Regions from separate parts of the Comamonas sp. C11 genome, predicted to be linked through region 4. Evidence: predicted binding sites of a transcription regulator. Region 4 holds the regulator's gene; each other region holds the start of a gene.
What was found. Region 4 encodes sigma-54, which starts transcription at its own class of promoters, with help from an activator protein. Its sites were predicted from a motif close to TGGCANGNAANCTGCTTT; they were not measured.
Positions count from the first base shown of each region.

Region 1: the regulator sigma-54 is predicted to act here: its motif matches at 1,281-1,298, upstream of NOX35_RS00670 (ammonium transporter).
Region 2: the regulator sigma-54 is predicted to act here: its motif matches at 1,061-1,078, upstream of NOX35_RS01035 (TorF family putative porin).
Region 3: the regulator sigma-54 is predicted to act here: its motif matches at 1,143-1,160, upstream of NOX35_RS24330 (flavin monoamine oxidase family protein).

Region 1 covers NZ_CP101743.1:151,016-153,192, reverse strand. The annotation lists gene NOX35_RS00670 (ammonium transporter) at 12-1,244, opposite strand; gene cls (cardiolipin synthase) at 1,454-2,177, shown strand, end outside.
Region 2 covers NZ_CP101743.1:236,350-238,526, reverse strand. The annotation lists gene NOX35_RS01040 (sulfatase) at 1-757, shown strand, start outside; gene NOX35_RS01035 (TorF family putative porin) at 1,132-1,884, shown strand; gene glnK (P-II family nitrogen regulator) at 1,902-2,177, shown strand, end outside.
Region 3 covers NZ_CP101743.1:5,274,815-5,276,991, reverse strand. The annotation lists gene NOX35_RS24330 (flavin monoamine oxidase family protein) at 1-1,082, opposite strand, end outside; gene NOX35_RS24325 (sensor domain-containing diguanylate cyclase) at 1,384-2,177, opposite strand, start outside.
Region 4 covers NZ_CP101743.1:5,469,903-5,472,079, reverse strand. The annotation lists gene lptB (LPS export ABC transporter ATP-binding protein) at 1-240, shown strand, start outside; gene NOX35_RS25265 (RNA polymerase factor sigma-54) at 386-1,987, shown strand.

The DNA.
Region 1 (2,177 bases), 450 kb from region 4:
TTGATGGATCACTAGTGCTGACGCTCCAGATGCAGGCTGATATCCAGGCCTTCCATTTCCTGCACGGCATCCACCCGCAACGGCATCAGCAGACGGATCAGCACCAGCACCCCGGCCGTGGCCGCGGCGCTGTAGGCAGCCACGGCTGCCACCGCAATCAGCTGATTCAGCACCGTGGCACTCGTACCCGCGATCAGAGGGTCGGCAAACACCGCCGTGAGGATGGAGCCGGCAATGCCGCCCACGCCATGCACGCCGAAGACATCGAGCGAGTCGTCGGCCCCCAGCCGGCGCTTGAGCCAGGTTGCGCCCCAGAAGCAGACAGCGCCCGCAATCAGGCCTATCCACACCGCACTGCCCACCTGCACGAAACCGGCGGCAGGAGTGATGGCCACCAGTCCACCCACCATGCCCGAGAGCAGGCCCAGCAAGGTCGGAGCGCCGCGCACCAGCCACTCCACCACCATCCATGCCAGCCCCGCAGCCGAGGCCGCCACCAGCGTGACCACAAAGGCCAGCGCTGCACGACCGTCGGCGGACAGGGCCGATCCGGCGTTGAAGCCGAACCAGCCGAACAGCAGCAGCGCAGTGCCCATGGCCGTCCAGCCCAGGCTGTGCGGCTCGAAAGGCTCGGTGCCATAGCCACGCCTGCGCCCCATCATGAAGGCACAGACCAGTGCCGCCACACCTGCGTTCACATGCACCACGGCACCGCCGGCAAAGTCCAGCGCGCCCAGCTGGTTCAGCCAGCCACCGCTCTCCCACACCCAGTGCGCCACCGGGGCATAGACGAGAACGCTCCACAGCGCGGCAAACACCAGCAGGGCCGCAAAGCGCATGCGCTCGACCACGGCCCCCACGATCAGCGAGGTGGTGATGATGGCGAATGCAGCCTGGAACAGAGCATAGGCCGCTTCGGGCAGATGCGGCGCCAGATGGCTGACCGAGATCACGCTGCGCCGGCCATCAAAGTGCAGTGAGGCGAACCAGGCGCGTCCCAGATTGCCGAGCCAGGGAGACTCGGCGGTAAACGCGAGCGAGTAGCCCAGGCCGAACCAAGTCAGGGTCACCACACAGGCCACAGCGAACACGGCCACCATGGTGTTGACCACATTCTTGCGACGTACCAGCCCCGCATAGAACAGGGAGATACCCGGCAAGGTCATCAGCAAGACCAGCGCCGACGCGACCATGACCCAACCGGTATCTGCCTTGTCGATGGCAGTCAATGGCACCATTTCCATGCACTCCCCCCTGCTTGTTTGCTTTGACAAGAAAAGGAAGCAGGTTCCATGCCAGTGCCATGCCGATGCTCTGCCGCTACACTAATGATAGCAATCCGCACTTTTTCATCAAAGAGTTCGAGCTCATTGCATATGAATCAGGGCTTGCAGCTTGTGCTTGGGGCAGAGCCCGTTATGCTCGACAAGGTCCATCGTTGCTGCACTGATTCATGACCTGGCTGCTGCTGACTCTTCATGTGTTGCTGATTGCCGGCTTCGGCCTGCGCATCCTGCTGCGCAGAGACATGCGGCCCGATGTGCGACTGGCCTGGCTCATGGTCATCGTGCTGCTGCCCTATGTGAGCTGCCTGCTGTACTACCTGTTTGGCGAGGTGGCCCTGGGCCGCGTGCCCGGCCGCAGAAGACTCAATGTGCGCGAGTTCTGCCAGTCCCGCAGCGGCGCCGCGACCGATGCCGGCCGCAGCCCGCAGGCACTTCCGACCATGGCCGATCAATGGCTGCCGGCCTTCCGCTATGCCTCGTCCATCAATGGCTTTGCGCCGCTGCCCGGCCACAGGGCCGAGCTGATGCGCGATGGTGCACATGCCCGTTCGCAGATGCTCGCCGATATGGATGCCGCGCGCCACGATATCAACGTGCTGTACTACATCTGGCTGGACGACGGCACCGGCACCGATGTGGCCCATGCCCTGATGCGTGCCGCACAGCGCGGCGTGACCTGCCGTGCCATGGTCGACGGACTGGGATCGCGCGCACTGACGCGCTCGCCACTGTGGCAGCAGATGCGGCAGGCCGGCGTACATCTGGCGATTGCCCTTCCCATCAGCAATCTGCTCAAGGTCATGCTGACCAGCCGCATAGACCTGCGCAACCACCGCAAGATCACGCTCATAGACGGCAGGATCAACTATTGCGGCAGCCAGAACTGCGCCG
Region 2 (2,177 bases), 530 kb from region 4:
GCCCTTCTACCTCTCGCTGCACTACAGCGCGCCGCACTGGCCCTGGCTGACGCGCGAGGACCGCGCCGAATCCGAGCGCCTGCAAGGCATGGGCAAGCATATCGACGGCGGCTCCATCGACACCTATCAGCGCATGATCCATCACATGGACGAAGGCATAGGCTGGCTGCTGGATGCGCTGGAGGAAAAAGGCATGAGCGAGAACACGCTGATCGTCTTCACCAGCGACAACGGCGGCGAGCGCTTCTCCAATACCTGGCCCTTCGTGGGCCAGAAGATGGACCTGCTCGAAGGCGGCATCCGCGTGCCTTTGCTGGCACGCTGGCCGGCGCGCATGACGGCCGGAGCCGTCTGCGACACGCCCAGCCTGACCATGGACTGGTCGGCCACCTTCCTGGCCGCCGCCGGCGTATCGGCAGATGCCGACTATCCGCTGGACGGCATCAGCCTGCTGCCCCTGATGCAGGACCAGAGCTGGATGCCCGAGCGCGACCTGGCCTGGCGCATGAAACACCGCGAGCAAAAGGCCTTGATACGCGGCGACTGGAAATATCTGCAGATCGAGGGCATCGAGTACCTGTTCCACATCGGCAACGACCCGCGTGAGCGCGCCAATCTGCGTGACCGTGAGCCCCGGAAACTGGCCGAGCTGCGCAGCGCCTGGGAGCACTGGAATCAGGACTTGCCGCCGATTCCCGAGGAAGCCAAGGTCTCGCTGGTGTTCACCAAGGCAGACCTGCCCCAGGCCAGCTTCTGAATTGCAGCCAACCCCCAAGCCCATCGCCTAGCCGATGGGCTTTTTCCTTGTCAGCGCCCAGACAAAGAGCACGCACTCACTTCCCAATCCCCTGATTGGTGCAAGAACCCGGCAAAAAGCAGAGCCATGGCGGTGCATCGCAAAAACGCACCATCTTGGTGCAATGGATTTCGGCCAGCACCCAGGTGGCGAAAGATGCGCTCAGTGATTGTGAAAACTCGTAGCTTTTTGTACTGGCAGCTATGGCCCGGCGCCTGTTCTCAGAGCATGAGCGGCGGACCACCCGGCAGCAGCCACAGAGACTGGCACGGTCTGTGCTTTGAGAGTTCATCCGAGATTTTTGCCACGAAATTTTCAAACCGGAGGAACCCTGAATGCCTAGTCCCGCTGCAAGCCGTTTCAAGACTTTCGCCAAGACTGCCGCCCTGGCCTGCGCTGTTGTCGCCCCCATGTGGGCCCATGCCCAGCTCTCCGCCAACGTTGCCCTGACTACCAACTACAAGTTCCGTGGTCAGGACCAGGACGCCAGCCGCACCAAGGCCGTCAAGCCCGCGCTGCAAGGCGGTTTTGACTACACGTTCGGCGACAGCGGCTTCTACGTGGGCAACTGGAACTCCTCCGTGGACTGGCTGCCCGGCAACTCGCTGGAAACCGACTTCTACGGCGGCTACAAGTTCAAGGCCGCCGATGTGGACTGGGACGTGGGCATGCTGACCTATGTGTACTCGGGCAATGCCAACGGCAACACCACCGAGATCTACGGCGCCGGTACCTACGGCCCGTTCACGGCCAAGTATTCGCATACGGTGTCCAAGGATTACTTCGGCTGGGCCGGCGCCAAGGCGGGTTCGGGTCTCAAGGGCCGCAACACCGGATATCTGCAGTTCTCCTACAGCCAGGAAGTGATGCCCAAGGTGACACTGAAAGCATCAGTTGGTTACACCCATTTTTCCAGCGACATCAAGGACCTGGGCGTTCCCAACTATGTGGACTACAGCTTGGGTGGTGCCTATGACCTGGGCGACGGCTTCTCTGCAGCAGCAGCGGTGACCGGCGCCAACAAGAAGGCCTACTTCGGCGATGTGAACAAGGCGCGTCTGATTCTGACGCTCTCCAAGACTTTCTAATTTTTCAGGAGCCCGTCATGAAAATGGTGATCGCCATCATCAAACCCTTCAAGCTCGACGAAGTGCGTGAGGCACTTTCCCAAATCGGTGTCCAAGGCATCACCGTGACCGAAGTCAAGGGCTTTGGTCGTCAAAAGGGTCACACCGAGCTGTACCGCGGTGCCGAGTATGTGGTGGACTTTCTGCCCAAGCTCAAGATCGAGGCCGCTATTGCCGACGATCTGGTCGATGCCGCCATCGACGCCATCGAGGGCGCAGCCCGCACCGGCAAGATCGGCGACGGCAAGATCTTT
Region 3 (2,177 bases), 200 kb from region 4:
GCAATCGCGTTCTGCATGGCGCTGCCGGCCTGCACTTCGATCTGGCTCAGGATGGACAGCGGAATCGTGCACACGCACCAGTCGGCGCGGGCCTGCAGCGTGCTGCCGGGCTTGAGGGCGTCCACATAGTCCACGGTCACGCCCTTGTCGTTCTGGGCGATCCTGGTGACCTTTGCGTTGTAGCGTATGGCCGGGCCCAGATCGCGCGCCATGGCCTGGGCCAGCATGTCCATGCCGCCTTCGGGCTGGAAGATGGCGCTGTGGAATTCGTAGATATTGCCCACGCCCATCTGGCGCCACAAATTGGACTCGAGCAGCTCGTGCAGGCCCATGGGCGTCGAAGGTTTGGCCTGCGCCATCAGGCCGCCGCCGGGGTCGATGTCGTAGCCCCGGAAATCGCTGACCGCATTGCTGGCGCGGTAGCGGTACTCCTTGTCCAGCACGCCCCAGGCCTTGAGGCTCTCCAGCAGGCGTTCCTTGTCTTCCCGGCTGACGCTCTGGTCCAGTGCGCCCTGATTGGTAGCCTTGGACAGCAGCTCGGCCACATGGCCATAGACATCGGTCTGCACATGGCGAAAGCGCTGGGGCTTGCCGGCCAGGGCCTTGCTGTTGTGCAGATATGCGTTGTAGTTGACCTGGTTGAAGGCCTCGAGCTTGATGCCGAAGCGCTTGTAGTAGTCCAGCATCGCATGGTGGTGGTAGGGCACGCGCCAGGGGCCGGGGTTGAAGTAGTTGCCCTTGGCAAAGCCCACTTTCTGGCGCGTGCCGTCGAGTTCGCTGAACTCATCGCCGCCGCGCAGCGTCCAGCAGCGGCCGCCAGCGCGACTCTGGTATTCAAGCAACTGCACCTTGTAGCCGGCCGCGCGCAACTCGTGGGCTGCCACCATGCCTGCCAGGCCAGCGCCCAGCACCAGAACCGATGCGCCAGGTTTGGCGTTGCCGAGCTTGACCGGACCGCTGTAATGCGATTCGGCGGCATAGCCCAGTGAACTCATGGCTTGATACATGGCACTGCCGCCCGCGACCTTTCCGATCATCGAGAGCAGTTGTCTGCGACTGACATGCTTGCTTGGCTCTGGCATCTGAAATTCCTTTGCTGTTGTGTATTCCGCTGTCCATCCGGGGCTGCGGGGCAAGGGTTTTCAGCAAGAGCTGTGCCAGGGCAGGGGCTCGAGGTATTAGTTCAATGAAATCAGTTACTTGTTATGTAATTCAGAGCAATCTGCGCTCGATCCTCTTGAAGCGTATGGTGCATGCTCACTAATTTGAAGCATTAATGGCCAAATTGGTGCAGAGAAGTCACACAATGAGCTCAAAAAAAGCGTATCGGCTGTGACAGCGGATACGCCTTGAGAGTGGACTGGAACTACGGTGTCGCCGGGTTCAGAGCTCGCTGGGAGGCTCGCTGGCCTCACTGACCATGACACGATTGCGTCCGCCCCGCTTGGCCGCGTAGAGCATGACGTCGGCCTGCTGGAAGACGGCCTTGATATCGGGGTCGGTGTCGGGCCAGTGGGCCACGCCCAGCGAGATGGTGATATGGCCCACATGCTGCATCTCCATCTTCTCGACCATCTGGCGCAGGCGCTCGGCGACATGGGTGGCGGCCTCCAGAGCCGTGCCGGGCAGCAGCAGCAGAAACTCCTCGCCACCCACGCGGCAGGGCAGGTCATCGACACGCGAGACCTCGCGCATGGTGCGTGCGAGCTGTCTGAGCACCTCGTCGCCTGTATCGTGGCCAAAGTCGTCGTTGATATCCTTGAAGTGATCGATGTCGATGGCAACCACCGAGAACGGCAGCGCTTGCGTCTGGAAGGCCGTGATGGCAGCCTCCAGATGGCGGCGATTGCCCAGGCCTGTCAGCGGGTCGGTGTTCACATCCTCGCGCAGCTTGGTGATATTGCGTTGCAGCAGGCTCAGGCCCTTGAGCATGGCCTTCTTGAGCTCGTAGGACTCGAAGTACCAGGACTTGACGGCCTGAATGTTCTGCGCCGTCTCGGGCTTGTCCATATCGTGAGCGCCATTGGCCAGTTGGCGCAGCGGGCTGGCAATGTGGCGCGCGCTCCACCAGATGACCACCAGCATCAGCAGGGCGATGGGCAGGGTCTTGTAGAGCACGGAGCGCATCAGCTTGTTGAGCGGGGCCAGTGTGGCCGCCTTGGGACGCTGGGCCACAA
Region 4 (2,177 bases):
GAACCGTTTGCCGGCATCGACCCGATTGCGGTGATCGAGATCCAGCGCATCATCGGCTTCCTCAAGGAGCGCGGCATCGGCGTGCTGATTACCGACCACAATGTGCGCGAGACGCTGGGCATCTGCGACCACGCCTTCATCATCAGCGACGGCCATGTGCTGGCCGAAGGCACGCCCGAGGAGATCGTGGAGAACGCCGATGTGCGCCGCGTCTATCTGGGCGAACATTTCAGAATGTGATGACCCCCACGCTCCTTCACTTTGTGTGGTCGCTGCCCCCGGAAGGGACCCTGACCGGCTGCGCCGGGGTTTGCCCTGGGGAGACCCGGCTGCCAACCCATGGCACTGTGCGCGTTTGCAATGATTGTCTGGGAGCCGCGCCTCGATGAAGCCAGGTCTCTCGCTACGCGTTTCGCAGCATTTGTCGCTGACGCCGCAGCTGCAGCAATCCATTCAGCTGCTGCAGCTCTCCACTCTGGAGCTGGCGCAGGAAGTCGAGCAGATGCTGGTCGACAACCCTTTTCTGGAACGTGCTGGCGATGAGGCCGAATCTACGGGAGATGCTCCTGTAGATGTAGCTGCTAGCGCAAGTGAATACAACACTTCAGACAGTATTCATGCTGAAAATGATGCGAAGCAAACGCAAGCAGCTGCTGAAACAATAGCGGAGACGCCAAGTGCCGAGACCCCGGAAACGCTGAACTGGGAGGCCGACGGCATGGACGGCCAGGACGGGGAATGGGGCGGCGAATCCAGCAGCGAGTGGGATACGCCCTCGGCCAGCAGCTCCACACGCAACCGCGATGGCGATGACGAAACCGATGCCATCGATCTGGCGCGCGAGCACCAGAGCCTGACCGACTTTCTCCATCGTCAGGCGCTGAGCCTGCATCTGGGCGCGGCGGACATGGCGGCACTGCGCTTTCTCATCGAGTCGCTCAACGACGACGGCTATCTCGAGGATTCCCTGCAGGAGCTGGCGCAGAGCCTAGCCGGCGACGACCTGGAAGAGCGCGAGGAGCTGGAGCAGCACTTTGTCATTGCTCTGAAGCTGCTGCAAAGCCTGGAGCCCGTGGGCGTGGGCGCGCGTGATCTGGCCGAGTGCCTGCAGCTGCAGCTGCGCGACCTGATCCGCACCGCCGAGGACGAGGGCACGACCGAGGCGCATATGAACCGGCTGCTGCTGGCGCAGGCCATCTGTGCGCAGCCCATGGACCTGCTGGCGCGGCGCGATCTGCGCAAGCTCACCAGCCTGTGCGGCGCGCGCGAGGAGCAACTGCGCGAGGCCATGGCATTGATTGCCAGACTGGAGCCGCGTCCGGGGCGTCGCTTTGTCGATGTGGAACGCCATATCGTGGTGCCCGATGTCATCGTGCGTCCGGTGCGGGCCGGCGCCGGCCGGATGGACTTTTCCGTGCAGCTCAACCCCGAGGTCATGCCGCGTCTGCGCGTGCACGACATCTATGCCGGTGTGCTGCGCCGCCACAAGAACAGCGACGGCCATGCGGCGCTGCAGCAGCAGCTGCAGGAGGCGCGCTGGTTCATCAAGAACATCCAGCAGCGCTTCGACACCATCTTGCGTGTTTCCGAAGCCATCGTGGAGCGGCAGAAGAACTTCTTTGTGCATGGTGAGCTGGCCATGCGCCCGCTGGTGCTGCGCGATATCGCCGACACCCTGGGCCTGCACGAGTCCACCATCAGCCGCGTGACCACGGCCAAGTACATGGCCACGCCCCAGGGCACCTTCGAGCTCAAGTATTTCTTCGGCTCGGGCCTGGGCACGGAAACCGGCGGCAGTGCCTCCAGCACGGCCGTGCGTGCGCTGATCAAGCAGTTCGTCGATGCCGAAGATGCCAAGAAGCCGCTATCGGACGCCAAGCTGGCCGATATGCTCAAGGAGCAGGGCATCGAGTGCGCGCGCCGCACCGTCGCCAAATACCGCGAGCAGCTCAAGATACCGACGACCACGCTGCGCAAGGCGCTGTAGGGCACCGCAGAAACAAGAAAGCCGCTGATGCATCGCACAGCGGCTTTCTTGTTCTGCATTTAGGGCGGGAGCCTTGATAAGGCATTTCTCAAGTCAGGGGCAGCGAGCAAGAGCCGCCCTTGCGGCGATGCCGCCGTCCCCCTTGGGGGCGCCCGGCCAGGGGGAAGGCGCGTAGCGCCTCAGGGGGTTA